Regions from separate parts of the Photobacterium sp. CCB-ST2H9 genome, predicted to be linked through region 1. Evidence: predicted binding sites of a transcription regulator. Region 1 holds the regulator's gene; the other holds the start of a gene.
The links. The regulator MetJ, encoded in region 1, represses methionine synthesis genes. The targets are predictions, from matches to a motif close to TTAGACNTNTANANGTCTAA.

Region 1 (15,214 bases):
GTATAACCAGCTCAGGCGGCATTGCAATCCCGATGCAATGCTTTAGCGGTCTGCAATCAGTCCGATGGCAAACAGCAGATTCGTCAGCATTGCGGCCCGGATCAGCGAGGCAAACATGGGACGCAGGGCTCTTCCGTCCGCTGCCGCCAGCACCTGAGCCCCATGGGTCAGCAGAAACGGTGCCGCCAGCAGGAAAAGCCAGCGCCATGCCGACTCAGGAGTGAGTAAGCTGTAACACGCAAAGCCAAGCAGGCTGGCAATCAGAAGACCCAGATGATACCAGCGTCCTCCTGTCGGGCCGAGCCGGGCAGCGAGAGTGATTTTGCCGCAGGCACGGTCGTTGTCGATATCCCGCAGATTGTTGAGGTTGAGCACCGCGACAGCCAGAAGCCCGCTGGCGGTGGCCGGCAGTAAGATCGTGAGCGAGAACTGGTGGCTCTGCAAATAGTAGCTGCCACCGACCGCAACCCAGCCGAAGAATATCAGGACCGCCGGATCACCCAGACCGCGATAGCCGTAAGGCCGGGTGCCCAGCGTATAGGCCAGAGCAGCGATGATTGAAGCGATCCCCAGACCGATGAAGGTCAGCAAAACGGTCAGGGAAGGCTGAGCAATCAGAAGCAGAGCGATTCCGCTGATGGTGGTGAGCAGCAGGGTCAGCGTGATGGCCGAGCGCATGGCGGTCAGCGTGATGGCGCCGCTCTGCAAGCCTCTGACCGGTCCCAGTCGTTGGGGGTTATCTGTGCCTTTTTTGACATCGCCATAGTCGTTTGCAAGATTCGAGAGAATTTGCAGAAGCAGGGCGGTCACTAGCGCCAGCAGGGCGACTGCCGGTGAAAAATGGCCTTGTTCGGCAGCAAGTGCGTTACCACACAGCAAAGCTGCAATGGCCAGAAGCAGGGTTTTGGGTCGAGTGGCATCAAGCCAGACAGAGCGATGAGATAACAGCATGGTTGCCCGCAATGTGAATAAGAATGAATACATTATGGCAGCGGGGCGGAGAAGAACTTTGTTTTGGCGCAAAAGGAAGGGAAAAACGGGATACCTGTCATAAACAGGTATCCCGGGAAGAGATTACAGAATGAAGCGGCTGAGATCTTCGTCTTCGACCAGTTCGTCCAGATGGGCCTGAACGTAGGCTTTGTCGATCACCTGCGCTTTGCCACCTTGCTCGGAAGCGTCATAAGACAGTTCTTCCATCAGGCGTTCCATGACAGTGTGCAGGCGGCGTGCACCGATATTTTCGGTCCGCTCATTGACCTGCCAGGCCGCGTCAGCAATCTGGGCGATCCCGTCTTCGGTAAAGCTGATGTTCACGTTTTCTGTCGCCATCAGTGCGCAGTACTGTTCCGTCAGTGAAGCATTCGGCTCCGTCAGAATACGCTTGAAGTCCTCACTGGTCAGGGCTTCAAGCTCAACCCGGATTGGCAGACGGCCCTGCAGTTCAGGGATCAGATCGGACGGACGTGACACCTGGAAGGCGCCGGATGCAATGAACAGGATGTGGTCGGTTCTGACCATGCCGTGTTTCGTCGAGACCGTAGAGCCTTCGACCAGCGGCAGCAGGTCACGCTGAACACCTTCACGGGAGACATCCGGGCCGGACGTTTCACCGCGCTTACAGATTTTGTCGATTTCGTCGATGAATACGATACCGTTGTTTTCAACCGCGTGAATTGCCTGCTCTTTCAGCTCTTCCTGGTTGACCAGCTTGGCTGCTTCTTCTTCAGTCACCGCTTTCAGCGCATCTTTGATTTTCATCTTGCGCTTTTTGGTGGTGTTGCCGGCCAGGTTCTGGAACATGCCCTGCAGCTGGTTGGTCATTTCTTCCATGCCAGGAGGAGCCATGATTTCCACGCCCATTTGCGGTGCCGCAACATCAATTTCGATGTCTTTGTCGTCCAGCTGGCCTTCGCGCAGCTTCTTACGGAAGGACTGACGGGTCGTTGAGTTGTTATCGCTTTCTTCGTTCTGGCCCCAGGCATCGCGTGCTGGTGGCAGCAGGACGTCCAGGATGCGGTCTTCAGCCAGCTCTTCAGCACGGAAACGGACTTTTTCCATCGCCTGCTGATGCGTCATTTTCACGGCAACATCGGTCAGATCGCGGATAATAGTTTCCACTTCTTTACCCACATAACCCACTTCGGTGAACTTGGTCGCTTCGACCTTGATGAACGGGGCATTTGCCAGTTTGGCCAGACGGCGGGCAATTTCCGTTTTACCGACCCCGGTCGGACCGATCATCAGAATGTTCTTCGGCGTGACTTCGACACGCAGCTCTTCCGGCAGTTGCATCCGGCGCCAGCGGTTACGCAGGGCGATCGCAACAGCGCGTTTAGCCTTGTCCTGGCCAATAATATGGCGGTTCAGTTCATGAACGATTTCGCGAGGAGTCATTTCAGACATGGGGAATCCTTACTGGGTATCGAGTTCTTCAACAGTCTGGAAGTCGTTGGTGTAAACACAGATATCACCAGCAATTTTAAGCGACTTCTCAGCAATGGTGCGAGCATCCAGCTCGGTATTTTCCAGCAGCGCACGGGCTGCTGACAGGGCAAAGTTACCACCGGAGCCGATGGCAATCAGGTCGTTTTCCGGCTGTACCACATCCCCGTTGCCTGTGATGATCAGGGACGCTGTTTCATCCGCAACGGCCAGTAAGGCTTCCAGCCGGCGCAGGCTGCGGTCAGTTCGCCAGTCTTTTGCCAGCTCAACGGCGGCTTTCATCAGGTGACCCTGGTGCATTTCCAGCTTGCGCTCGAAACGCTCGAATAGAGTAAAGGCATCTGCCGTACCGCCGGCAAAACCAGCCAGCACCTGATTGTTATACAGACGGCGGACTTTACGGGCATTGCCCTTCATCACGGTGTTGCCCAGTGAGACCTGGCCATCACCTGCGATGACGACTTTTCCGTTGCGACGTACAGAGACTATAGTTGTCACGGTATTACCTCTTAGCATCAATCCGGCTTGTCAGCCGGTATGGGTATTACGCAGATCTGGGGATGGTGGTACCGGATTTCAAGGCAAAGGGAACATCTGCGTGCGTACAGGGAATAAAAAAGGATGCCGATGGCATCCTTGGGTCAATTGAGACGGCTTCTGTCAGTGTAGCAGCCTGTTACCGGCTGCCAAACGGTCAGGATTCCCAGTACCAGATCGCACAGGGTTCGATGCCTGCTCGGCGCAGCATGTTGCGGTCGCTCTCGGCTTTTCGTTTTTGCGGGTAAGGGCCCAGCACCACGCGGTACCAGCTGCCTTTGTCGCCCTGCGAAACTTTGATCTGACTGCTCAGCCCCTGGAAGGCGATCATTGCCTTGCGTTCCTCGGCCTGTGCCGGTGTCCGGTAAGCGCCGCACTGCATCAGATACGGCCGGTTGGGCGTGTCCGGTACTTTCTTGGCTTCAACCTGAACTTCTTTGTTTTCCAGCTCTTCAATATAGCGCCACTTCTCGGCAGGCTTCGGCGGCAGTTTTTCCTGCGGTTTCGTCGTCGTGACCGGTTTCGGCTCAGTCTTGGGTACCGGTTCGGTTTTGGGTTTGACGGCCGGTTTCGGGCTCTCTCTCTGAACCGGCTTAACCGGCTGCTCAGGAACTGGCGTCGCAGGTTTGGGAGTGCTGGACAGGAAATAGAGGCCGTATCCCATGCCGACAACCAAGCACAAAGCAATCAGTGCCCATTTTATCGGGAACTGTCCTTGAGGCTGGCTGCTGCGGGAACGGGTTTTTCTGGCCGGTTTCTTCGTCGCCCGGCCTCGCTTGACGTAATCTTTGGTTGCCACAATTTTTGATTATTGCTGAACGATTGGACGGATATGGTACAAAGAAGTGTTCGGACTGGCTAGTGTCGGGAAGCCTCAGCCAGTGTCGGTGAGTGTGCTTCCCGATGATTCTGTGACCTTTTGCTCAATATTTCACCGCGTTGCCGCGTCAATACTTGTTGGCTGGCGGCGCGGCACTTTCGCGGATCACCAGTTTGGCATCCAGCAGTCGTGAGCCGGCGGTAATGTCTTTGCCCTGCAGAATTTCCAGCAGCATCAGCATCGACTGACGGCCAATCTCGTAACGCGGCTGAGACACCGTTGTCAGCGGAGGATCGCAGTATTCCGCAAACTGAATGTCATCGAAACCGACAATCGACAGATCCTGCGGCACCTTGATACCCAGACGTTTGGCCTGCTGCATGGCACCGATAGCCATGACATCGTTGTGGCACAGCAGGGCGGTGGGCGGCTCGGGCAGCGACAGCAGCGTGGTGACGGCACGGGCGCCGCCGGCAAAAGTGAAGTCGCTTTTAACCGTATAAGCAGGGTTCAGCTCGATTCCGGCGCGGCGCAGGGCCTGTTGGTAACCCTGAGCCCGGAACTGGCAGAGCATGGCGCTGTCCGGTCCGGTGACCTGCGCAATGTGCTTGTGCCCCATCTGGGTCAGATAGTTCACGGCTTCGAATGCGGCGGTCAGGTTGTCTATGTGAACGGTCGGCAGCTCCAGTTCAGGCGCAAATTCACAGGCCATGACCATCGGCGGCAGGTTTTTCTGTTCAGGCTTACTGATGTCAAACGGTAAATCCGTGCCCAGCAGTAGCATGCCGTCAGCCTGTTTGGTGAAGACCAGGTTGACGAAAGAGTTTTCCCGGCTTTTCTGCTGGCCGCTGTCGCCCAGCAATACCAGATAGCCGTGCTCCATTGCGGCTTCTTCAATACCGCGGATAATTTCGGTGAAATAGGGATCGCAGATGTCCGGCACAATTGCGACAATGGTTTTCGATTCATTGCGTCGCAGGTTTCGCGCCAGGGAGTTGGGGGAATAGCCAGCGTCCATGACAGCCTGTTCGACTTTTTTACGAGTCGAGGCCGACACTTTTTCCGGGTTCATCAGCGCGCGCGATACCGTCGCGGTTGAAACTCCGGCCAGCTGGGCAACATCCTTCATTGTCGCCATAAGTTGTTCCTCTCTAGATATTTCTCTCAATAATGCTGGAGGATCGTGTCAAATCGGGACAGAAACCTGATCCAGCAAGCCTGTTATTGTAGGCACTTTGAGCAGGTTTAAACATGTGCGCAATAGCATAAATTACATTGGGCTTGTGATCCAATTCGCATTATTTATTTTATCTTCATCCCAAATCCTGAGGCTCAACATCCAGTGACCAGCGAACTTTTCGGGCCAGCGGCAACAGCTGAATTGCCGGACGGGCAACCGTCAGCAGTTGTTGCAGAGTCTTGCGGTCCGAAGCCTGGAGCAGCAGTTGCCAGCGATAGCGGCCGGCCCGGCGTGAGAGGGGAGCCGGGTTTGGGCCCATGACCATTGTCTGGTCGCTGAACAGCGGGCTGGCTTCGAGAATGCCCCGGACCTGGAGCAGAAACTGCTCGGTAACATCGCTTTGCTGGGCTTCAGCCCGGAATAAAGCCAAATAGGTGTAGGGCGGCAGCATCGCCTGCCGGCGCTCCGTCAGTGCCTGACCGGCAAAATGGTCATACCCCTGATACAGCAGGGCCTGAAGCAGGCTGTGCTCCGGATGGTGCGTTTGCAACAGCACTTCGCCCGGTTTGCTGGCCCGTCCGGCCCGTCCGGCAACCTGAATGAAAAGTTGTGCCAGCCGTTCGGGCGCCCGGAAATCGTTGCTGAACAGGGCACTGTCAACGTCGACCAGTGCGACCAGGGTGACATCCGGAAAATGATGTCCTTTGGCCAGCATCTGAGTCCCGATCAGGATCTGATATTCCTTGTTGCGGATGGCTTCCAGATAAGTGTCCAGGCTGCCCTTACGCCGGGTGCTGTCACGGTCGATGCGCACGGTTTTGAATTCGGGGAACAACTCGGCCAGCTGATGTTCCAGCTGTTCGGTGCCGACTCCGACGGTCTGAAGCTGGGTTGAACCACATTGCAGGCACTGCGGCATCACCGGCCGCTGGGTCTGGCAGTGGTGACAACGCAGCTCTCCGGAATGCTGATGATAGGTATAGTAGGCATCGCAGCGTTTACACTCGGCGAGCCAGCCGCACTCGTGACACATCAGGGCCGGGGCGAAACCGCGCCGGTTCAGAAACAGCATCACCTGATTTCCCGCACTCAGATGCTGGCGCATCCGGGCGATCAGCGGTGCGGAAAGCCCCGCATCCAGATACAGGCCTTTTACGTCCAGCACACCGTGGCGAGCAGCCTGAGCATTGCCGGCGCGGCGGGTCAGGTGCAGGTGATGGTATTTGCCGGTGCGGGCATTGTGCAGGGTTTCCAGAGCCGGCGTTGCTGAGCCGAGCACGATCGGAATATTTTCCTTATTTGCCCTGAGCACGGCCATATCCCGGGCGTGGTAGCGCAGGCTGTCCTGTTGTTTGTAGGATGCGTCATGCTCTTCGTCGACGATAATGATGCCCAGACTGGCAAACGGCGTGAACAGGGCAGAACGGGTTCCGATGATGATCCCGGCCTGATTGTCGCGCCCGGCCAGCCAGGCGCTCAGGCGCTCGGTATCATTCAGGCCGGAGTGGATGGTGTACAGCGGCACATTGAAACGGCGCTGGAAGCGGTTAATGGTCTGCGGCGTCAGGCCGATTTCCGGCACCAGCACCAGCGCCTGCTTACCTGCGGCCAGCACAGGTTCCAGCAGGTTGAGGTAAACTTCGGTTTTACCTGAACCGGTCACGCCCTGTAGTAAATAGCAGCCGTAGCCGGGATTGGCGTTGACACTGGCAATCGCCAGGGCCTGTTCCTCATTCAGCCGGGGCTTGTCTTCGGTAATCGCAAATTCATTCTGCCAGCGCAGGCTCTGAGGGACGGCTTGATAGCTGTGGATCCAGCCTTTCTCCGTCAGGGTTTTCAGGGTTGTGCTGCTGACGTCTTCTTCTAATAAAGCTTCGTGGCTGAGTTCACCGTTGCGCAGCAGAGTCAGGATGCTGGCTTGTTTGGGGGCTCGCTTCAGGGCGGATAAAGGCTGCTCTTTTCCTTTTTCTGTCAGTTGCCAGAAACGAATCTCGGCATTGGCCGGTCTGCCTTTACGCAGGGCTGACGGTAATGCATTGGCCAGGGTATCGCCGAGCGGGTACTGGTAGTAGCGACTAGTCCATTCCAGCAACTGAAACAGCGGCGGCTGCCACAGGGGTTCACTGTCCAGCACGGCTCTGAGGGGCTTGAGTTGCTCAAGAGGAAAATCCGAAGTGTCTGTGAGGGCGATGACGATACCGGTGAGCTGCTGACGGCCAAACGGGACACGGACCCGACCACCTATGACAGGCTGTGTACCGGCCGGGATCAGATAGTCAAAAGTTTTGTCCAGCGGAACAGGCAGGGCAACCCGGGCGATGGTGGCAGTCATAGGCTTCACTTATACTTACAGATACATGGCAGTGTACCCTGCACAATGAACAAGGCAAAGCGGGAAGGCTCGGTGATTGCTGTTGATCTGAGTGAGCTGATTGATTATCATACGCCGCCTGTTTGTCCGGAGCTGTTGGCCCGGCATTATTTATTAACCACGTGTGGTGCCCGGCTTTGGATCGGGAGAGCGACACGGCCTTAGCTATGAGGTTTCCCCATGAAACAAGGTATCCACCCAGAATACACTGCTGTAAACGCTCGTTGTTCTTGCGGCAACACTTTCGTCTTCAACTCAACTCTGAGTAAAGACGACATCAACCTGGATGTGTGCGACAAATGTCACCCATTCTACACTGGTAAGCAGCGTCAAGTGAGCACCGGTGGCCGTATCGACAAATTCAACAAGCGTTTCGGCGCTCTGTCTAGCAAGTAATTGCTCGAAGACACTGTCGAGAAAAGGGACGCTGCGGCGTCCCTTTTTGCATTTATGCGCCCCGTTTCTTAATCATTTCCCCCTCAGTTCCCGCCTCCGTCACTGCCCGGCATTTTTCCGGCCCGCATCCGTGATTCCCTTGGTATTACCAGCTTGCGCGAACTAGGATTTTGTGCTGCTATCGAATATGATCCATTGTTCAATACCGAACCGAACATCCATCCATTCAGGATTCTAATAACTATGTCTGAAGATTTTCGTCAACAAGCACTTCATTACCATGCTTACCCTGTCCCCGGGAAAATTTCGGTTGAACTGAGCAAGCCTGCCAACACAGTAGAAGATCTCGCCCTGGCGTACAGCCCGGGTGTGGCCGAACCTGTGCGGGAGATCGCCCAGAACGCAGAAAATGTTTATAAGTACACTGGTAAAGGCAATATGGTTGCCGTGATCACCAATGGTACGGCCATTCTTGGTCTGGGTAATCTCGGCCCGCTGGCATCCAAACCAGTGATGGAAGGCAAGGCGCTGCTGTTCAAGCGTTTCGCGGGCCTGGATTCGATTGATATCGAAGTTAAACACCGCACCATCGACGAGTTCGTCGATACGGTCGCAAACATTGCCGACACCTTCGGCGGGATCAACCTGGAAGATATCAAAGCACCTGACTGTTTTGAGATTGAAAAGCGTCTGATTGAACGTTGCCAGGTGCCGGTCTTCCATGATGACCAGCACGGTACCGCAATTGTAACTGCAGCCGGGATGCTCAATGCACTGGAACTGCAGGGCAAAGATATCAATGAAGCGGTGATCGTCTGTCTGGGTGCGGGCGCGGCGGCAGTTGCCTGTATGGAACTGCTGATTAAGTGTGGTGCCCAGCGTGAAAAGATCTACATGCTGGACCGTAAAGGTGTGATCCACACCCGTCGTGACGACATTAACGAATACAAGCAGCTGTTTGCTAACAATACCGACAAGCGTACTCTGGAAGACGTGATTGAGGGTGCCGACATTTTTGTGGGCGTGTCTGGTCCGGATCTGCTGTCTGCTGAAGCACTGAAGCTGATGGCTGAAAAGCCTGTTGTGTTTGCCTGTTCTAACCCGGATCCGGAAATTAAGCCGGAGCTGGCTCATGCCGTGCGTGATGATCTCATCATGGGGACCGGCCGTTCGGATTATCCGAACCAGGTGAACAACGTGATTTGTTTCCCGTTCATTTTCCGCGGTGCGTTGGATGTGCGTGCCAGCGAGATTAATGACGAGATGAAACTGGCTGCGGTTCATGCCATCCGTGAACTGGCGAAAGAAAAGGTTCCGGCGGAAGTGGCCAAGGCGGCTGGTGTTGAGAAATTGGAGTTCGGTCCTGACTATATTATTCCTAAGCCAATGGATCCGCGTTTGCTGCCTCGCGTTGCGAAAGCGGTCGCTGTTGCTGCGGTAGAGTCAGGCGTTGCCCGCATCGAAATGCCTGTGGGTTACATGGAAGTGTAAAGAGACATCATTTTGCGTTTTGCATTGAAAACCAGCCGTCAGGCTGGTTTTTTTTTACTTCGGCCGACTATCTTTTTTATTCGTTAATGTCTTCGTATTCGATGCCTAGGCTTTCCATGATGGCCTTCGCTTCTGCAGGCAGATCGTCTGGACGGTCCTTCCGGATGTCGTCATCGGTTGGTAATGGCTGACCGGTATAAGCATGGAGAAATGCTTCACACAGCAGTTCGCTGTTGGTGGCATGCCGCAGGTTGTTCACCTGACGACGGGTGCGTTCATCCGTGAGGATCTTCAGAACCTTTAATGGGATAGAGACAGTGATTTTTTTGACCTGCTCATTTTTCTTGCCATGTTCCGCATAAGGGCTGATGTACTCACCGTTCCACTTTGCCATTGTTTACCTTCTCAGCGATATAGGGTTTTGAAATATTGTATGGGGGAATTTTAGCGGGATTTACTGCCACAAGCAAAGACATATAGACGTCTGGAAGTGTTGACGTCTTTTTTAAATATAGCTAAGGTTGTGGGAATTTGATGACCGTCGGCCCCGGCCACCCCAAGGAACAAGGAAGCTAGAAGATGAGCGACAAGAAAACAGCAACAATCGCTGTACGCAGCGGCATTGAAACGGATCAGCCTTTTCGCGCAGTGGTCCCACCGATTTACTTGACCTCAACCTATGGCTTTCCTGAACTCGGGACGTTGCCCCAGTACGATTATTCCCGCTCGGGCAATCCGACCCGAAACCTGCTGGCGGATACGCTGGCGGAGCTGGAAGGCGGTGCCGGGGCCGTGGTGACCAGTTGCGGGACTGCGGCCATCAACCTGCTGGCGACCGCCCAACTGGGACCGGAAGATCTGGTTGTGGCACCGCATGACTGCTACGGCGGGACTTACCGCTTGTTTAATACCCGGGCCGGTAAAGGGGATTTCAAGGTGCAGTTTGTCGATCAGGGCGACGCCCAGGCGCTGGCTGCGGCACTGGCAAAAAAACCGAAGCTGGTCTGGGTTGAAACACCTTCTAACCCTTTGCTGCGTGTGGTGGATGTGGCTCAGTTATGTGAGCAGGCCCATGCGGTTGGCGCGCTGGTCGCCGTCGATAACACTTTCCTGTCTCCGGCCCTGCAACAGCCGATTGCGCTGGGCGCGGACTTCGTCGTGCATTCGACAACCAAGTACATCAATGGTCACTCCGATGTTGTGGGCGGGGTGCTGATTGCCAAAGACAGCGAGCATGCTGAAAAACTGTCCTGGTGGGCGAACTGTATCGGTGCCACCGGCGCGCCGTTTGATGCGTATCTGACCCTGCGCGGGGTCCGGACTCTGGTGCCTCGGATGCGCATGCATGAGGAAAACTCAGCCCGTTTGCTGGCCTATCTGCAGACCCAGCCGCTGGTGGGTAAGATTTATCATCCGAGTCTCGCGGATCATCCGGGGCATGACATTGCGGCGAAGCAACAGGCGGGTTTTGGCTCTATGCTGAGTTTCGAACTGGCGGGCAGTATGGAGCAGCTGAAAGTCTTTGTGGCTGCGCTGGAATGTTTCTCGCTGGCGGAATCGCTGGGGGGAACGGAAAGTCTGATTGCCCACCCGGCCAGCATGACCCACCGGGCGATGTCTGATGAAGCTCAGCTGGAGGCTGGCCTGCTGCCGTCTCTGCTGCGTTTGTCAGTGGGACTGGAAGATGCGGAAGATCTGATTGCCGATCTGGCGCAGGCCTTTGCTAAAGCTGCGGAGATCAGCGCATGACCCAGGGACGGCAGTTACACAAATTCGGCGGCAGCAGTCTGGCGGATGCCGGTTGCTTCTGGAATGTTGCTGACATTTTGCTGCAGTATTCTGATGCAGAAGATCTGATTGTGGTCTCGGCGGCCGGGAAAACGACGAACCGGCTCATTCAGTGGCTGTCGCTGCTGAATCAGGATGGTCGTCTGGCGCATGAGAGCCTGCAGGACTTGCGAAATTTTCAGCAGCATCTGGTTGAAGAGCTGCTGGATGGCGGGGAAGCTGATGAGCTCCTGACAGCCCTGCATCTGGAATTCAGTGCACTGGGCCAGCTTTCCGGCAGTGATATGACCCCGGCCAGACAGGCCTGGGTACTGGGTCACGGCGAGCTGTGGTCATCACGGTTGCTGGCTGCGTTGTTGTCTCAGAAAGCAATGGCGGCACGGGCACTGGACTCACGACTGTTCCTTCGGGCCGAACGGGCAGCTCAGCCGGAGGTTGATCGCGGCCGTTCCCTGCCGCTGCTTCAGAATGAACTGGCGCAGCACAGCGGTCACCGTCTGGTGATGACAGGATTCATGGCCGCGAATCAGGGCGGGGAGACCGTACTGCTGGGCCGAAACGGCTCTGACTATTCTGCGACTGTCATCGGTGCGCTGGCGGGTGTCTGCCGGGTGACAATCTGGAGTGACGTCGCCGGGGTATACAGTGCCGATCCGCGCGTAGTCAACGATGCCTGTCTGCTGCCATTACTGCGTCTGGATGAAGCGGATGAACTGGCCCGGCTGGCTGCGCCGGTTCTGCACAGCCGTACGTTGCAGCCTGTGGCTCAGAGTGCGATTGACCTGACGTTACGCTGCAGCCAGCAACCTGAATCCGGTTCGACCCGGGTTGAGCGGGTGCTGGCTTCCGGCCGCGGGGCCAAAATTATTACCTCTCTGGATGACGTCTGTCTGCTCGAGTTGTCGGTGAGCGGTGCCCGGTCGTTGACTCAGCTGACGCAAACGCTGGCAAGGCTGTTACCTCAGGAGCAGGCACTGCCGCTGGCACAGCATGTTGAAACGGATACCGGGCGGATCCAGCTGGCTTATACCGCCGAGGTTGCCAATGGCGTGCTGCTGCTGTTACAGGACAGTGGTATTCATGCCGAGATCCGCCTCCGGGATGGCTTTACCATGGTTGCCGCCGTGGGAGCTGGTGTGGTGAATAATCCGGTCCACTGCCATGGCTTCCAGCAACAGCTGAAAGGGCAGCCGGTTGAATTCGTTACTGAGGCTGAATCCGGTCTCAGTCTGATTGCTGTGCTGCGTCAGGCCGACACTCAGGCACTGGTTCAGCAGATCCACCAGAGTCTGTTTCAGGCTCAGAAGCGTATTGGTCTGATCCTTTGCGGTAAGGGCAATATCGGCAGCCGGTGGCTGGAACTGTTCGGGGAAGAGAAGGCGACGCTGGAAAAGCGTCATGGCATGAGTTTTACCCTGATCGGGGTCGCCGACAGCCGGCGTTTCTGGATTGACCTGCAAGGTATTCCGACAGAGCGTGCGCTGACCCAGTTTGACAACGAAGCTACCGATGGCAGCGACTGGTTGCCTGCGTTGGGTCAGCATGATTACGACGAGCTGGTGGTCCTGGATGTGACGGCCAGCAAGGCGCTGTCTGAACGGTATTCTGACTTTGCCAGCAGTGGCCTGCATTTGATCTCAGCCAATAAAGTGGCCGGCTCCGCACCGGGAGACGTCTATTGTGCCGTGGTCGATGCCTTTGAGAAAAGCAGCCGTCACTGGCTGTATAACGCGACGGTCGGGGCCGGGTTACCGGTGAACCATACGGTGAAAGACCTGCGTGACAGCGGCGATACTATTATTGCCGTGTCGGGGATTTTCTCCGGGACCCTGTCCTGGCTGTTCCAGCAATTTGACGGCAGTCTGCCGTTCAGTCAGTTACTGGAGCAGGCCTGGCAGCAGGGGCTGACGGAGCCGGATCCCCGGCATGATCTGGATGGCAGTGATGTCATGCGGAAGCTGGTGATTCTGGCGCGAGAGTCCGGTCTGGCACTGGAGCCTGAACAGGTGAAAGTGGAATCACTGGTGCCGGAGGAATTGGCCGGTCTGAGTCTGGATGCCTTCTTTGAGCAGGGGCCTGTTCTGGATGAACGGCTGCAGGCTCGCCTGACCAAAGCTCAACGGGAAGGGAAGGTGCTGCGTTATGTGGCCCGGCTGGATAAAAATGGCCAGGCCGCTGTGGGACTGGATGCACTGGAGCCGGAGCATGCCCTGGCCAACCTGCTGCCTTGTGACAATATTTTTGCCATTGAAAGCCGCTGGTACCGCGAGAATCCGCTGGTGATCCGCGGCCCGGGCGCAGGGCGTGACGTGACGGCCGGTGCCTTGCTGTCCGATCTGAATCGTCTGGCGAACCTGTTGTAAGATTTTCGGGTGATGAGATAGATCGAAAGGGCAGTTTTCCGCTGCCCTTTGTTGTATTTGCTATCTTCACAATACAGTGAGTACGCGGGCTGAACGGGAGCCTAAGGTGCTAAATTCCGAACTTGAAGAAAGTGGGATTTGATGTTGAGAAAAATTCATGTTTATGCGGTTGACATTAAATTGGTTACAAGACATTCTGTGGACATATAGACGTCTAAATGGTTATTCGGCGTCAGAGTTTACAGGGAAGGCCGCAGGCCATCAGCAGGAAGGTTTCAATTATGGGTTACTCTTACGCCAATCATCTGGATGCTTTAAATCAGAACATCGCCGATCTGAACGGTGCGATCAATGTGTCATTTGAATTCTTCCCGCCAAGTACGCCTGCGATGGAGGAAACCCTGTGGTCCTCGATTCATCGTCTGAAAACGCTGAAACCCAAGTTTGTCTCGGTCACTTATGGTGCCAACTCCGGTGAGCGGGATCGGACTCACTCGATCATCAAAGATATCAAAGATCAGACCGGTCTGATTGCAGCCCCCCATCTGACCTGTATTGATGCTTCCCGTGATGAGTTACGTTCCATTGCCCGTGATTACTGGAAAAACGGGATTCGAAACATTGTGGCCCTGCGTGGCGACCTGCCACCGAACGGCGGGAAGCCGGATATGTATGCCGTTGATCTGGTGGAACTGCTGCGAGCAGAAGCCGATTTCGACATTTCGGTGGCGGCTTACCCTGAAGTGCATCCGGAAGCGAAAAGTGCGCAGGCTGATCTGATTAACCTGAAGCGTAAAGTGGATGCTGGTGCAAACCGTGCGATTACTCAGTTCTTCTTTGATGTGGAGAGCTACCTGCGCTTCCGCGACCGTTGTGTGGCTGCCGGCATTGATGTTGAGATTGTGCCGGGGATCCTGCCTGTGGTGAACATGAAGCAGGCAAAGCGATTTGCCCAGACCAATAACGTGAAAATTCCGAACTGGCTGGAGAAGCAGTATCAGGGACTGGACGATGATTTGCTGAGTCGCCAGATGGTCGGCGCCAGTAATGCGATTGATATGGTTCGTGTACTGAGCCGTGAAGGCGTGAAGGATTTCCATTTCTACACCCTGAACCGCGCAGAGCTGACCTATGCAATCTGCCATACGCTGGGTGTCCGCGCTGAAGCGGAAGCGGCCGTCTGAGCAAGCCTCGGGGAACCTGACAGAGACCAAAAAGAAAAAGCCGCGAAAGCGGCTTTTTTGATGAAAAGATGATGGTGTACCTGTTTATGGCGGTACATCACGGACTCCCGGTCCGGGAGTCGTGGTCTTTACTCAGCGCTCAGAGCAACGCTGCTTTCAGAGCTGTCCATATCTTTCAGTTCTGCCAGTACTTCTTCTGCCCAGTCAATCCAGGCCTGGCGGTTGTGGATGCCACGACGCAGGGTCAGGCGATCCAGACGAGATTGGCGATCCATGTCTTTGTAGTTGGCGAAATGGACTTTCTCCAGCTCATGGTAATGGTTCATCAGTGTGTGAGATTCTTCGATCAGTGCTTCCAGCTGTTGCTGCATTGGCTGCGAGTTGTGTACGCCGCAGACCAGCAGTTTGGCAGAAAACTCATCACGGATGGTTGGATTACGAGCGGGTTCCTGGAACCACTCAAACAGCGCTTGCCGGCCCAGATCGGTAATGGAATATACCTTACGATCCGGTTTACCCTCCTGAGGTTCAAGTTTACAGGTAACCTGATTGTTGGTGGCCATTTTGTTCAACTCGCGGTATACCTGCTGATGACTGGCTTTCCAGAAATAGCCGATACTGTGAGAGAACTCTTTCGTA
Region 2 (15,214 bases), 440 kb from region 1:
GCTGGATTGCAAGCTCGGGATTAAACGGCGGCGCCTTGATGTCGGTATTGGTGTAATCACCATGCCCGATCCCCATAGGATTCGGTTTTCGGATTACATCACCGCGCAGCACTTTGTCAATCAGGCCGTCAAAGTCACTGGCCAGCGCAATCCCCTGACGGACGTCTAGGTTATCCAGCAGCGGCTTGGCCGTGTTGATCCATAGCCCTCCGGCTCCCATCGGGGTCTGGTTGTATCCCCAGAACTTGTGAATATAGCCATTTTCAAAGTTCGGTGTTTGCGCTTTCTCTCGCCAGAGCTCCGGCGTGTCCAGCCAGAAAGAATCCAGATCCCCTTTTTCAAAATGCTGACGGGCAATGTCTTTGTCGCGAATAACTTTGATACGGATTTTTTCCACATTATAGCGATGCTGGTAATAAGGATTGGTATACCCCCACCAGTCTTTCCCGACATGTTTGAAGGAAATAGATTTTCCTTTTTTGATCTCATCAACGTAATAAGGTCCGGCAGACGGCTCCGGCTTGAAGTTGTAATAGCGGACAAAGTTGTCCTGAATGCCGTCGTTATTTTTATCGGTTTTAGGCTGATAGAAATGTGCCGGGATCGGTCTCAGATTGGCATAAAGTATCAGTTCTTCAGCATTACGCTTTTCAGCCGACACCACGGCAAATGTCAGGTCATCGTATTTAATCACGTCCTCTATCTGCTGGTTGTAAAAGGTATTGTACCAGGGGGCAACAATATCTTTGGAACGCATGAAGGTCAGCACAAAGGTAAAGTCGTCGGCAGTAATCGGTTTCCCATCGGACCATTTCGCATTGGGATTGATCCGGAAATACACGGTCTTATCATCATCGCCATACGCCCATTCGGAGGCAATATCCGGGATCCACGCATAGGTATTGGGGTGACGGGTGACCGCAGCCGGGCGACTGTCTAACAGCCATGACCTGAATCGTCCGTTGGAATCCGGACCGACCGTACGGAACGTTTGCGGGAAACTCTCGATGTAGGTATGAAATGTCCCGCCAAACTTTGCTTGCGGAGAAGCAAACAGCGGTTCATGCAGATTCGATTGCCATTTCAGCCCCGCAGGTAACTCAGCAGCGGTCAGCAACGGGCTGCCCAGAGCCATGGCGAGAAATGCGGATATGCTCAGCGTCTTTTTCATCATACGTCCTTGTTGTGTGGCTACTCTGTTAACTATAACGGGTAAATTTCTTGGGATCGAAAGCAGCCCTGACACTTTCACCGATGAACGTCACCATCACCAGAACAGCCACAATGGCCGTGACGACCGTCGTCACTATCCAGGGTGCATCCAGGTTCGATTTTCCCTGCTGCAATAAATCTCCCCAGCTCGGTGTCGGCGGCATCAGGCCCAGACCAAGATAATCCAGCGCCGTCAGAGCCGTAATATTGGCCGCAATGGTAAAAGGCGCCAGTGTCACAATCATCACCATCACATTCGGCAAAATATGCGCATAAAGGATGCGCCAGTTCGATGCGCCTATCGCCCTGGCTGCCATCACGTAATCTCTGGCAACTTCCTTGTATGTCATTGTGCGCATATACCAAGTCATTCCCATCCAGCCAAACAGCACATTGATGGCAACGAATAAGGTAAAAGACGGCTGGGTAATCGACACCAGAATCATGATGACGTAAAGGAAAGGTACCATCGACCAGACTTCGATAAAGCGTTGCACCAGCAAATCAAACTTGCCGCCCCAAAACCCCATCGCACAGCCGACCATGGTTCCGATAGCGTAGGAAATCGCCATCGTCAGCAAGGCAAACCCCATGGTAATGCGAAAGCCGTATACAAGCCGGGCCAGAATATCCCGCCCGATGGTATCAGTTCCCAGATAATGCCGAGATTCTGCATCCGGTGCCGTCGGAGGAAAATCGCCACTGAAATCCTGCTCCAGCGGATTCCAGGGCACCAGCGGCATGATGACGTAGTCGCCTTGTCCTGCTTCTGTAAATCGTTGCTTTAAGTCCCGGTACTGGGCTTCGCTCTGATAGTCTTCACCAAAGGTTGTTCCGGGCAGCACATCACTCATGACAGGGAAAAAATAGGCCCCCTGATACTTCACGACCAAGGCCTTGCTGTTAATCAGAAACTCAGCAAATAATGACAGCACCAGCAAAGTAGAAAGAATCACCAAAGACCAGTAGCCGCGCCGGATCTCTTTAAATCGTTTGATTTTTTTCTGGGTTAATGGGCTCAGCGACAACATATCAGGCTCCGAATCTCACACGAGGATCCACCAGCGCAACACAAATATCCGAAATAATATTGCCCAGCATTAATAAAACGGCATTGATCGCAACGATCCCCATCACAACCGGATAGTCCCGTTCCATAATTGATTCATATCCTAATAAGCCAACGCCATCGATATTAAAAATAACTTCGATCAGAAACGATCCGGTCATGAAAAAGAGCAGCGAGTTCCCGAAATGACTGGCAATGGGGATCAGACTGTTTCGCAACGCATGCCGACGGACCGCCTGAGAAAATGGCAGTCCTTTTGCGATGGCTGTCCGGATATAGTCAGCCGATAACGTCTCCATCATATTATTTTTCATAGTCATCGTGAGGGTGGCAAAATCACCAATGAGGTAACAAATTAAAGGTAAACACGCATGCCAGAAAATATCTTTGATTTGCAGCCAGACGCTTTCGTAGTCCTCAAATTCGTCACTGACAAAACCGCCCATGGGGAACCATTCCAGCTGATAACTGAAAAACGTGATCAACAGGACACCAATCACATACCCCGGAAGCGCGTAACCGATAAAGATAAGAATCGAAGATGCCGAGTCAAAATGACTACCGTGTTTCAGCGCTTTGTAGTAACCCAGCGGGATGGAGATAAAGTAACTGAGGAAGAACGTTACTCCGCCGTAAAACAAAGAAATCGGCAGGCGTTCCATAATCATGTCCCAGACCGGTTCGTAGTAACGGGTTGATAAACCGAAGTCCAGTTGCACCAGTTTCGTCAGCCACTCACTGTAGGCTTCAAAAACCGGTTTATCCAGCCCGTAGAAAGCATTCAGTTCTGCCAGTTGCTCTTCAGAAAGCGCATTACTCTCCCCGGCCATGGACGGTGACGATGACATCCCCTGCTGGGCCTGAATATTCGCCAGCATCCGCTCGACGGGTCCGCCCGGCACAAACCGGGTCAGCGTAAAGATCAGTACGGTTATCCCGATAAAAGTAGGGACCACTAACGCCAAGCGGCGCAAAAAATACGACAACATCCGCTTCCATGACTCCCTGTCATTGCCACAATTCCTTTCAATCGCAGTATAGCACCAGTCCAAATTTGCTATCCGTCAGACGAGAGCAATCCAATCGCCTCTTTCACCAAACGGAATGTTCAACTTAATCTCATTAATGTTATGAATCAACAATCAAAATCAGCACCTCCCCGGATCATTCAGGTTGAGACAGATGAATAACGTCGGTTCAGTAGAACCGACAATACAAAACATGAAAGCTCAGACTGAATGGTTCTGTTCAAATACTCTGAAGCTATTTCACTGGTTCGATTGCCGCCGATTCCGAGACATAAAAAAGCAGGCCGTTGGCCTGCTCAGAAAAATGCATCACGAACTTGTTTATTTCACAGACGCCAGCCATTTCGGCACATCAGCAACACTATCCAACACCACAGTGGCCAGCGCTTCTCCGGCTTCAGTCACCGGCTTACCGGTACGGACCAGAATCTTGGTGCCGACCTCTGCCGCTTCAGCCGCTTTCATGTCATCGGTTTTATCACCGATCATGACTGAACGCGCCATATCAATCTTCAGAAAATCGCGGGCAGAGACAAACATTCCCGGTTTCGGTTTGCGGCAATTACAGTCCTGCAGGTAATCACCCTGCCCCTCACTCGGATGATGCGGGCAATAATAAATTCCGTCAAACTCCACACCATTGTCGACAAAGTTCCAGTCCATCCACTCTGTCAGACTCAGAAATTCATCTTCCGTGTACATCCCTTTGGCAATACCAGCCTGATTGGTCACCAGTACCAGAAGATATCCCATCTCTTTGAGCTGCTTACAGGCGTCAAACACACCTTCAATATATTCAAAGTCATCCACGGTATGAACATAACCATGATCAACATTAATCACGCCATCACGATCGATAAACACAGCAGGCTTAGCCAAGCGACCACCTAAATCTCGAAACCAAAATTGACTAAATTATGGCATGGCTGCCAGCCGGATTCATCTCTTAATCCGCATCAGGACACAAACCGGTTTCGCGAACAGATTTCAGCTCAACCTCTGAAAAACCTCATTTGGACGTCTAGACGTAAAAATATCTATTGACTTAGCCATCTAGACACCCTAGCATCAGGCAACAGAAGGCACGGAAAAAATCCGCGAACACAAACAAATAACAAGGTCATGCGCCAATTCAGCATACAAAATCACTAAAACAGGCGAAGTAATGACCGCAACGCTATGCTGGATACACATTTTCTGGCACGTCAAAAGTAGTAGCAGGACACAGAATGATAGAAATCAACAGGGTCAATAAAGTCTTCAAGGTCGGGGATAAAGACATCCACGCCCTGCGCGATATCAATCTCAGCATCGGGGAAGGAACCATTTTCGGCGTGATCGGTGCGTCCGGTGCCGGTAAAAGTACTCTGATCCGTTGCGTCAATTTGCTGGAAAAGCCAACTTCCGGCCATGTGATTGTCGACGGAGTCGACCTGACACAACTCTCCAGCCAGGAACTGACGCTGGCCCGCCGTAAAATCGGCATGATTTTCCAGCATTTCAATCTATTGTCTTCGCGGACTGTTTTTGACAACGTGGCTCTGCCACTGGAGCTGTCCGGCACAGATAAAACCGAAATCCAACGAAAAGTCTCCGAACTGCTGCAACTGGTTGGCCTGGCCGACAAACACCATGCTTATCCGTCGAATCTGAGCGGCGGTCAGAAACAGCGTGTGGCAATTGCGCGCGCGCTGGCTTCAGACCCGAAAGTCCTGCTGTGTGATGAAGCCACCAGCGCACTGGATCCGGCCACCACGCAGTCTATTCTTGAGCTGCTGCGTGAAATCAACAGCAAGCTGAACCTGACCATTTTGCTGATCACCCATGAAATGGATGTGGTGAAAAGCATCTGCTCTGAAGTGGCCATTATTGGTCAGGGCGAATTGGTTGAAAAAGGCCCGGTCGGCGATATTTTCGCTCATCCGAAAACAGAACTGGCACGTGAGTTCATTCGCGCAACCCTGGATCTTTCCATTCCGGAAGACTATCAGGCACGACTGGAGAGCACCCGCACGGAAAGCAACTATCCGCTGATTCGCCTTGAATTTACCGGCGCCTCCGTGGATGCCCCCCTGCTCAGCCAGGTGTCACGCCAGTTTGGTATTGATGCCAACATTCTGAGTGCCGACATGGACTACGCCGGCGGCGTGAAGTTTGGCTTGATGCTGGCAGAATTTTTCGGAACAGAGGAAGCGACACAACAAGCCATCGCTTTCCTTCGCGAACATAAAGTTAATGTAGAGGTGCTGGGTTATGTTGCTTGATTCTATCGCCGCCTGGTGGCAAACCAACGAACGTCTGGTCGGTCTTTTAACGGAAGCTCTGGGTGAAACCCTGATGATGGTGTTTGCCTCCGGTGTGATTGGCTTCGCGATTGGTATTCCGCTGGGTGTTGCCCTGCATCTGACCAAACCCAAAGGTCTGATGGCAAATCCAGGCCTGAACAAAGCCTTGGGCACGGTCGTCAATATTGGCCGCTCGATCCCGTTTATTATCCTGCTGGTTGCTATTATCCCCTTTACCCGCTTTGTGGTGGGCAGCTCAATCGGCACCGCTGCGGCAATCGTCCCGTTGACCGTCGGCGCAATTCCTTTCATTGCCCGCCTGGTTGAAGGCGCGCTGCTGGAGGTACCGAGCGGGCTGGTTGAAGCTGCGCAAGCCATGGGCGCCACCCCGACCCAGATTATCCGCAAGGTGCTGCTGCCGGAAGCCCTGCCGGGCATTATCAACGCAGTCACCATTACGCTGGTCACGCTGGTGAGTTATTCGGCCATGGCCGGTACCGTCGGCGGCGGCGGTCTGGGCGATGTCGGTATCCGTTACGGTTATCAGCGCTTTGACGGCACCGTCATGATGATTACCGTGGTCATGCTGGTGATTCTGGTCCAGCTGATTCAGTCTGCAGGTGACCATCTGGTCCGCCGCGTCGACCACAGATAAGTTAACGAGAACAAGACAGAAAACTCACATTCGCCGGACATCATATTCAGGCGATACCGATAAGTTAGTGAAATACAACGACAACAAAGTACAGGGATACCCTGAACATAGGAGATGTACAATGGCACTGAATATTAAACACTTCTTCGCAGTGGCGGGACTTGCTTCAGCTCTGGCTCTGACGGGCTGCGGAGAAAAAGAAGCCGCAGTAGACAACAGCAAAATCAAAGTCGGTGTGATGGCCGGTTCTGAAGCACAGGTTGCTGAAGTTGCCGCTAAAGAAGCCAAAGACAAATATGGTCTGGATGTTGAGCTGATCACTTTCACTGACTACGTATCGCCAAACGCAGCACTGGAAGAAGGTTCCATTGATGTGAATGCATTCCAGCATAAACCTTATCTGGATCAGCAGGTCAAAGACCGCGGTTACAAGTTCGCCGTTGCCGGTAACACCTTTGTTTACCCAATCGCAGCCTATTCAAGCAAAATCGCATCAATTGATGAGCTGCAGGACGGTGACCAGATTGCCGTGCCAAACGATCCGACAAACCTTGGCCGTTCCCTGCTGTTGCTGCAACAACAGGGTCTGATCAAACTGAAAGAAGGTGCTGGCCTGACCGCAACCGTACTGGATATTGTTGAGAATCCGAAGAATCTGGAAATTGTGGAACTGGAAGCGCCTCAGCTGCCGCGTTCTCTGGACGACGTCAAACTGGCGATTATCAATAACACCTATGCCAGCACAATTGATCTGACGCCGGAGCATGACGGCATCTTCGTGGAAGATAAAGAGTCACCATATGTAAACCTGATTGTGGCGCGTGAAAACAACGTGAATGCAGAAAACGTGAAAACGTTCGTGAAAGCATACCAGTCAGATGCGGTGAACGATGCAGCCATGAAAATCTTCAAAGGCGGTGTGGTGAAAGGCTGGTAATCCACCTGACACTATATTCCCTTTCAACATCAGAAAGCCCCTTCAAGGGGCTTTCTTTTTATCGCTTACTTTGTATCAATTACTTTTTCTTTTTCACCTTTCCCTGCACCGCTTTCAGGCGCGGATTCGATTTACAAATCACATAGATCCGGCCTCGGCGTTTCACCACCTGACAATCCCGATGACGTTGCTTGGCACTCTTTAATGAACTTAATACCTGCATGAGTTTTCCTTATTTGCTGAATGCCGCAAAGCGACGCTGAAAGTTCGCCATCCGGCCTTCCGATTGAATAATGCGCTGCTTCCCGGTGTAAAACGGATGTGATTCAGAAGAGATGTCCAGTAAAAAGTACGGGTACTCTTTCCCATCTTTCCACCGGATCGTCTTGTCTGTTTTCAGGGTGGATCCAATCACAAAATACTGATCCACGCTGGTGTCGTGAAATACCACTTTCCGGTATTCAGGATGAATGTCTGGTTTCATAAAGCCCCCTCAATCAAATGTTACATTATAACATAACATTTGATATTCGTTCTCAACAAGCATTTTTTCTTCGGGCTTTGCGGCAGGCTCTTATGTTATGGTCTGCGGGATCTTTTACTCAGCCTGAAAACACCATGACAGAGACATTCCAGCTACAGCCCGTTGGCATCATTCATTCTCCCTACAAAGAAAAATTTGCCGTTCCGCGCCAGCCCGGACTAGTTCCCAGCGCCAGAGCGACACTGGCCCTGTGTGGTGATGCAAACAGTCCTGAATCGGTCCGGGGTATAGAGCAGTTCAGTCACCTGTGGTTATTGTTTTTGTTTGATCAGAACCTATCGGCAGGATGGCGGCCGACGGTGAGACCTCCCCGGCTGGGCGGAAACGAACGCATTGGCGTATTTGCGAGCCGGGCGACTTTTCGTCCGAACGGGATTGGGATGTCCGCCATTCAGCTGTTGGGAGTCCGTCAGGAAAACGGGCAGGTTTTACTGGATCTGGCCGGCGTCGATTTAGTCGATGGTACGCCCGTGATTGATATCAAACCTTATATTCCATATTCAGACAGCCTGCCTGATGCTCTCGGCGGTTTTGCTGCGGAAACGCCCGCTTTGCTGCCCGTTGAGTTCTCAGCAACAGCCTTGTCAAAGCTCAGCGGCAACGATGCGGCATATCACCGGGCCGTGATTGAAGAAGTGCTGGCACAGGATCCCCGGCCGGCATACAAAAAAGGCAAACAAGACGACAGACTGTATGGCGTCCTGCTGTTCAACTACAACGTTCAGTTCCGGTTTGAAGGAAATCAAGTCCGGGTCGAAGATTTGGCATCGCCCGAATAATCACACCATACTTACCCTATTTTCCGGTGACTGACGTCACCGGAAAGCCAATAAGCGTCGGGTTCCCTTTGGCGAAAGGCCGATACGCTGCTAATATACTGCTTCCAAATCAATCCTCATAATTACCAACGGATACCATCAATGCGTACCAGTAAATATCTTCTTTCTACTTTGAAGGAGACTCCAAACGACGCAGAAGTGATCAGCCACCAGCTGATGCTGCGTGCAGGTATGATCCGTAAGCTGGCCTCAGGTTTGTACACCTGGCTGCCTACTGGTCTGCGCGTTCTGCGTAAGGTCGAAAATATTGTTCGTGAAGAAATGAACAAAGCCGGTGCAGTCGAAACGCTGATGCCTGTCGTTCAGCCATCTGAACTGTGGCAGGAAACAGGCCGCTGGGACAAATTTGGTCCTGAGCTGCTGCGAATCGCTGACCGTCACAACCGACCGTTTGTACTGGGCCCGACCCATGAAGAAGTCATCACTGATATGGTGCGCAATGAGGTCAAATCTTACAAACAGCTGCCGCTGAACCTGTATCAGATTCAGACCAAATTCCGTGATGAAGTTCGTCCGCGCTTTGGTGTCATGCGCTCCCGTGAGTTCATCATGAAAGATGCTTACTCTTTCCATCTGGATAAAGAGAGTCTGCAGGAAACCTACCAGGACATGTACCAGGCGTACAGCAATGTCTTCAGCCGTATGGGTCTGGACTTCCGCGCAGTACTGGCAGACACCGGTTCAATCGGTGGCAGCGGCTCGCACGAATTCCACGTTCTGGCGGAAAGCGGTGAAGACCTGATTGCCTTCTCGACCGAGTCAGAATACGCAGCGAACATCGAGAAAGCCGAAGCGCTGGCACCAACCACTGAGCGTGCTGAGCCAACGGAAGAGATGAAGCTGGTTGATACGCCAAACGCGAAAACCATCGCTGAGCTGGTCGAACAATTTGGCCTGCCAATCGAAAAAACAGTGAAGACATTATTTGTGAAAGCTTCTGAGGAAGCTGATGCTGAGCTGATCGCCCTGATCGTCCGCGGCGACCACGAGCTGAACGAAGTCAAAGCTGAGAACCTGGACTGTGTGGCCAAGCCACTGGAATTCGCGAGCGAAGAAGAAATCCGTGCGGTTGTAAACGCAGGTCCTGGCTCTCTGGGCCCTGTCGGCCTGAGCATTCCGTTCATCGTTGATCGCAGCGTTGCAGTGATGAGCGATTTCGGTGCCGGTGCGAACGTAGATGACAAGCACTACTTTGGGATCAACTGGGGCCGTGACGTCGAACTGGGCCGTGTCGAAGATCTGCGTAATGTGATTGAAGGCGACCCAAGCCCATGTGGTCAAGGTACCATCATGCTCAAGCGTGGTATTGAAGTCGGCCACATCTTCCAGCTGGGCACCAACTATTCTGCCTCAATGGGTGCAACAGTTCTGGATGCCAACGGCAAACAAGCCGTGATGGAAATGGGATGCTACGGTATCGGCTGTACGCGTGTTGTCGCAGCAGCTATCGAGCAGAACAACGATGAAAACGGCATCATCTGGCCAGACGCTATTGCACCGTTCCAGGTTGCGATTGTACCAATGAACATGCATAAGTCTGAAGAAGTTCAGCAGGCAGCAGAGAAGCTGTACGCCGATCTGACGGCTGCCGGTATTGAAGTCCTGTTCGACGATCGTAAAGAACGTCCGGGTGTCATGTTCGCGGATATGGAACTGATCGGTGTCCCGCACACCGTGGTGATTGGTGACCGCAGCCTGAAAAACGGTGAGGTGGAATACAAAGACCGCCTTACCGGTAACAAAGAACCTGTTGCAGCAGACAGCATTGCGGATTTCATTAAGCAAAAGCTGGCATAATTGCCGAAACAATTCTTTCAAGCCTCCTTCGGGAGGCTTTTTCGTATCTGTGCCACAGAATTTCAGTCTAAGATAGGCATAAACTGAGTCTTATCATCAGACTAGACGCCACCAAAGTCTGCGATTTCTGTTTTTACCATTGGAGTGGAAGTGCCAGTATGGGCAAGGAAAAGCCAAAAATCAGTCTCCTGCTTTCCGGCGGCGGTGCCCGGGCTGCCTATCAGGTAGGTGTGCTGAAAGCGATTTCCGAATGGTATCCGAGGAACCACCACAGCCCATTTGACATTTATTGCGGCACATCAGCAGGAGCGATCAATGCGACAGCAATCGCCTGCTATGCGTCCTGTTTTCGCCTGGGTGTCAAAAAGCTCGAATGGATATGGGCAAGACTCCACAGCCGTCGTGTATTCCGCTCCAGCACTGTCGGGATAACACAACACTTATTCCACCAGCTGCTTGCCCGACTGCAGGCGCCTTATCATCCCAGACCGCCGTTTGGGCTGCTGGATAACCGGCCTTTGCGTCAGCTGCTGAATCAGGCAAACAATTATGCCCGCCTGGAGCAACAGATCCTGGCGGGTAACCTTCACGGTATTTCCGTGACGACGTCCAGTTACAAAAGCGGAAAAACAATCAGCTTTTTTCAGGGCCAGCAAAGTATCGAGCCCTGGACGCATTCGACATCGAAAGGACGCCGGTCACTGATCACGACTGAGCACCTGCTGGCATCATCGGCGATCCCTTTTGTCTTTCCGGCCAGCCGGATTGGTCAGGCTTATTATGGTGACGGCTCGATCCATCAGCTGACACCGCTGCGCCCGTCGATGAAAATGGGGGCAGATAAAATCCTGATCATTGATTTGATCAACCAGCGGCTCAAACCCAGAGATCCCACTCAGGCTCCCGGTTTAGGCATGCTGACCGGCCACCTGATGGACACCATCTTCAGCGATACCATGGCCGCCGAACTGGAGCATTTGGAAAATACCAATCTTCTGCTCCACAAACTGCCTGAGGAGGAACGCAAAAACATGGCCACCAAGGCAGTCGAAACCCTGCACCTGTTCCCCAGCCAGTCTTTTGAACCGCTGGCTCAGGCGTTCTATCATCATATGCCACTGGCGGCGAGAAGCCTGATGAGGCTGTTAGGGATCAGTCCAAAAGACGATTCCGCACTGACCAGTTACATCCTTTTTGAGCCGAATTATATTCACGCGCTGATTCATTTGGGCTATGTGGATGCGCAGGAACGGGAAGGTGAGCTACGTTCGTTTTTAGAATAAAAACAATGAGAGATTTTCATTTTGTTCCATTTTCTATTGATCTGGTTCTAAAATCTCCTATATTAAAACCCTTACTAATCAACAACATTAACCATGGATCCGATTATCTGGCAAAAATCGCTGGCTGATTCTTCACCAACCCGAGCCAAACCACTGGGGGCTGATCAGCGCTTGCTGATCCTGCAAAAATTGCAGGGGAAACCAGAATTGTCAGTCTTGCTGGAAGTCTTTGCCATGGAAGTGGAAAAGCAAATTGACGTCAGCCGGATGCTCTGGCGTCAGGACACCACGACCACCCTCGTTCGCCATGGTCCCTCAACCGACAACCGCCAGTGCTTTATCCTTCGCTATGCGGATCAGCCGCTGGGAGAGCTCCAGTATGATACGCCTTATGCGCTGGATCAGGATGAAGTCAATTTGCTTCACACCTATCACAGACTGCTGGCCGGTCCGCTGTTCAGCGCAATGGAATATCGCCGGGTCAAAGAAATGGCGATGCGGGATCATTTGTCCGGCCTGCGAAACCGCAGTTGTCTGGATCAGGACATCCTCCATGCCATTGCCATGAGTGAACGCCGTCAGGTGGGTCTGGTTTTGCTGTTATTTGATCTGGATAACTTCAAGCAAGTGAACGACAAATACGGTCATCTCGATGGTGATAATGTGATTCGCCGTTTTGCTTCTATTCTGAAACATTCCGTTCGTACTTCCGATCGCTGTTACCGGATGGGGGGAGATGAGTTTGTTCTGCTGCTGCAACCCGCTTCGGAGCAGTCTGCCCATAAAGTCATTCAGCGGGTGATGATCCGGATGACACGCGACCATACACTTCGCAGTCTGGAGATCGGTACCTCCATTGGTGCCAGCCAGTATCACCAGGGTGACTCTCCGACCAGCCTGCTGGAACGTGCAGACAAAGCCCTGTATCAGCACAAACGCTCGAAATAGCCTCTCGATCTCCCCTATCGTTCGCGGTAAGCTCAAAACTCTTTTTCTTTTGTCGTCAATCAGGAGACACCATGAAAGTCGCCGACTGTTGCGAGCTTGTTCGTCAAAGTTACAGCCAAATCGGCAGCGGAGATCAGGGTTATATTCCCGCTGCAATCGCCTGTGCCGTTCGTGCTTTAAATGACATCGCCGCCAATCCGGAATTGCCGGTCCAGGTTCGAGAGCAAGCAGCCTTTGCTGCGGCCAACCTGCTGATCAGTGACCACGAGGACAACTGATGGATTTAAAAAAATTTGAAACCATGGATCCAGTGATGCTGATGAGCATCGTGAATATGAAGATTCGTGATGAATTCGGGGATTTAGAAGCATTAACGCGATTCTATGAAATTGACCAGGCTGTACTGGTCGCCAGACTGGCAGCGGCCGGTTTCGATTATCTGCCGGAAGCCAAGCAATTCCGCTAAGGCTTAGCGAGCATAAAAAACGGAAAGCACCCGCTTTCCGTTTTTTTGATGATTCATGGCGATGTATCGCTTAACTGAAGGAAGAGACCAGCACCGTTGCCACCAGCACCGGGCAGACAAACTTCACATACAGCGGCCAGATTTTCCAGAACAGTGACTGCTCCAGTTCCGGATTACCAGCACTCAGTTCTTTCAGCTTACTGTGCCGTGACCATACCCAACCGCCAAACAATGTGAACAACAGTGCCGCAAACGGCTGAAAGTACTGTGTGGCGACCGTTGCGACCAGGCCAAACAGCTCACCGAAGTTAAAAATAATTACTGCACTGAAGATCGCGATTACACCACCCAGCACCCAACTGGTCGATTTACGGCCGGTGTCGAAGCGCTCACTCACCAACGCAACCGGACATTCCAGCATAGAAATCGATGAGGTCAGGGCCGCAATGGTCATCAGCACAAAGAACACCAGCGCAATCAGCTGACCGGCAAAGCCCAGGCTGTCAAACAGCATTGGCAACACAGTAAAGACCAGGGTATCTGAGCTCAGCAGTGAGCCGTCATCTGCATAGATGGCCACACCTTTTTGCATGGCTACAAACATGGCAGGCAGTACCACCAGACCGGCGATAAATGCCACCGCAGTATCAACCAGCGTCACACTCAGCGCCATTTTCGGCAGGCTCTCTTTCTTGCTCAGGTAAGAGCCGTAAATCAGCATTGAGCAGCCCCCAATGGTCAGGGAGAAAAAGCCCTGTCCCATCGCGGCAAGCAACAACTTGGGTTCCAGTACTTTACTGAAATCCGGGATCAGATAATGCTTCAGCCCTTCCATCGCGCCGTCTTGGGTCATGATATAAGCAAACAGCAGCAAGAAGAGCACAAACAGCGCCGGCATCAGTCGAGTCGACCACTTCTCGATCCCCTCTTTGACCCCGCTCTGTACGATCAGAATGGTCAGCAGATAAAAGATTGCCGCACCGAACAGGTTACGAGAAACCGAAAAGCCTTTTAACCAGGCCGTCAGATCCGTCAGACCAAAAATATCCGTCACTGCAGCCATCATGAACGTCACCAACCAGCCGGCCACGATGCTGTAGAACGCCAGTACCAGACAAGGCACCATCAGGCCAATCCAGCCGACCAATGCACCGGTGCGTTTCGCTACCGGGTTATCACTCAGATGGCGCATACTGTCGACCGGGTTTGCCTGCCCGTGGCGACCAATGGCCATTTCCACAATCAGCATCGGGAAGGCAACCACCAGGATCATCAGCAAATAGACCAGCAGGAAAGCGCCACCACCATTGCTGGCAGCCTGGGTCGGAAACCCCCAGATATTCCCTAGTCCAACCGCAGCACCTGCCGCAGCCAGAATAAAGCCCATCCGTGAGCCAAAATGTTCTCGTGTTCCTGCCATGATTCACAACCTCAATGTATCAGCGGACTAGTACAATATATTTAATCAAGGTCATTATCAATGCCAGCGTAACCAACTGGATAAATATTAATCAGGCAGAGAAATATTCATACAATATATCGATAGATAAAAAAATATCCGCCCTCAGGCGGATATCCGTACGGCTTATTTCATCTGGGAGAAATATGCAGCGACATTCTCCATATCCGTGTCGCTCAGCATTGCCGCCTGGGGCTGCATCACCATGGCATTCCCGCCGTTACGATCTTTGTTCTTATACGCTTTCAGTGCATTGACAATATACTGTGCATTCTGGCCTTTCAGATTCGGATAGCCGGGAATCACCGCGATACCATTCGCGCCATGACAAGCGGCACAAATTGCAGCTTTGGCTTTTCCGGCCTCGGCATCACCCGCTGCCATTGCCGGCAGGGAAAAGAACGTCGCGATGAGTGTCAGCGTCAGTGCTTTTTTCATAGGATCCTCATTTTTCTAGTTTTATCGACATTTAAACACTGACTGACTATCTACATTCCTGCCCCCGATGTCAGTGTAGGGGATCACACTTCCAGACCAACCGGCATGCATCGCCTTCAAACCCTTTCACCACGAACAAACCAGCCACAGCTGCCAGCTGCTCACCGTAGAACAGCAATGGGGTCTGTCGCCGCCGCCAGCTCGGAACGCCATACTCCTGAAACAGTTTTTTCAGTTTGCGGCGACCAGCCCGG

Region 2: metN (methionine ABC transporter ATP-binding protein MetN) is a predicted target of MetJ. The motif match lies at 4,323-4,342, and genes of this name have one in related genera.

Annotation. Positions count from the first base shown of each region.
Region 1 covers NZ_CP100425.1:257,395-272,608, forward strand. Annotated here, with positions in the region: gene L4174_RS01115 (1,4-dihydroxy-2-naphthoate polyprenyltransferase) at 43-951, opposite strand; gene hslU (HslU--HslV peptidase ATPase subunit) at 1,075-2,406, opposite strand; gene hslV (ATP-dependent protease subunit HslV) at 2,416-2,943, opposite strand; gene L4174_RS01130 (SPOR domain-containing protein) at 3,140-3,781, opposite strand; gene cytR (DNA-binding transcriptional regulator CytR) at 3,930-4,961, opposite strand; gene priA (primosomal protein N') at 5,116-7,314, opposite strand; gene rpmE (50S ribosomal protein L31) at 7,534-7,749, shown strand; gene L4174_RS01150 (malic enzyme-like NAD(P)-binding protein) at 7,993-9,240, shown strand; gene metJ (met regulon transcriptional regulator MetJ) at 9,317-9,634, opposite strand; gene L4174_RS01160 (O-succinylhomoserine (thiol)-lyase) at 9,820-10,989, shown strand; gene L4174_RS01165 (bifunctional aspartate kinase/homoserine dehydrogenase II) at 10,986-13,391, shown strand; gene metF (methylenetetrahydrofolate reductase) at 13,673-14,575, shown strand; gene L4174_RS01175 (PadR family transcriptional regulator) at 14,704-15,214, opposite strand, start outside.
Region 2 covers NZ_CP100425.1:699,294-714,507, reverse strand. Annotated here, with positions in the region: gene L4174_RS03350 (extracellular solute-binding protein) at 1-1,171, opposite strand, end outside; gene L4174_RS03345 (ABC transporter permease) at 1,200-2,243, opposite strand; gene L4174_RS03340 (ABC transporter permease subunit) at 2,245-3,270, opposite strand; gene gmhB (D-glycero-beta-D-manno-heptose 1,7-bisphosphate 7-phosphatase) at 3,631-4,188, opposite strand; gene metN (methionine ABC transporter ATP-binding protein MetN) at 4,539-5,573, shown strand; gene L4174_RS03325 (methionine ABC transporter permease) at 5,563-6,249, shown strand; gene L4174_RS03320 (MetQ/NlpA family lipoprotein) at 6,371-7,186, shown strand; gene ykgO (type B 50S ribosomal protein L36) at 7,266-7,409, opposite strand; gene L4174_RS03310 (type B 50S ribosomal protein L31) at 7,419-7,670, opposite strand; gene tsaA (tRNA (N6-threonylcarbamoyladenosine(37)-N6)-methyltransferase TrmO) at 7,805-8,509, shown strand; gene L4174_RS03300 (proline--tRNA ligase) at 8,651-10,366, shown strand; gene L4174_RS03295 (patatin-like phospholipase family protein) at 10,525-11,649, shown strand; gene L4174_RS03290 (GGDEF domain-containing protein) at 11,743-12,597, shown strand; gene L4174_RS03285 (YaeP family protein) at 12,669-12,875, shown strand; gene L4174_RS03280 (DUF4250 domain-containing protein) at 12,875-13,063, shown strand; gene L4174_RS03275 (sodium-dependent transporter) at 13,134-14,483, opposite strand; gene L4174_RS03270 (c-type cytochrome) at 14,649-14,960, opposite strand; gene tilS (tRNA lysidine(34) synthetase TilS) at 15,031-15,214, opposite strand, start outside.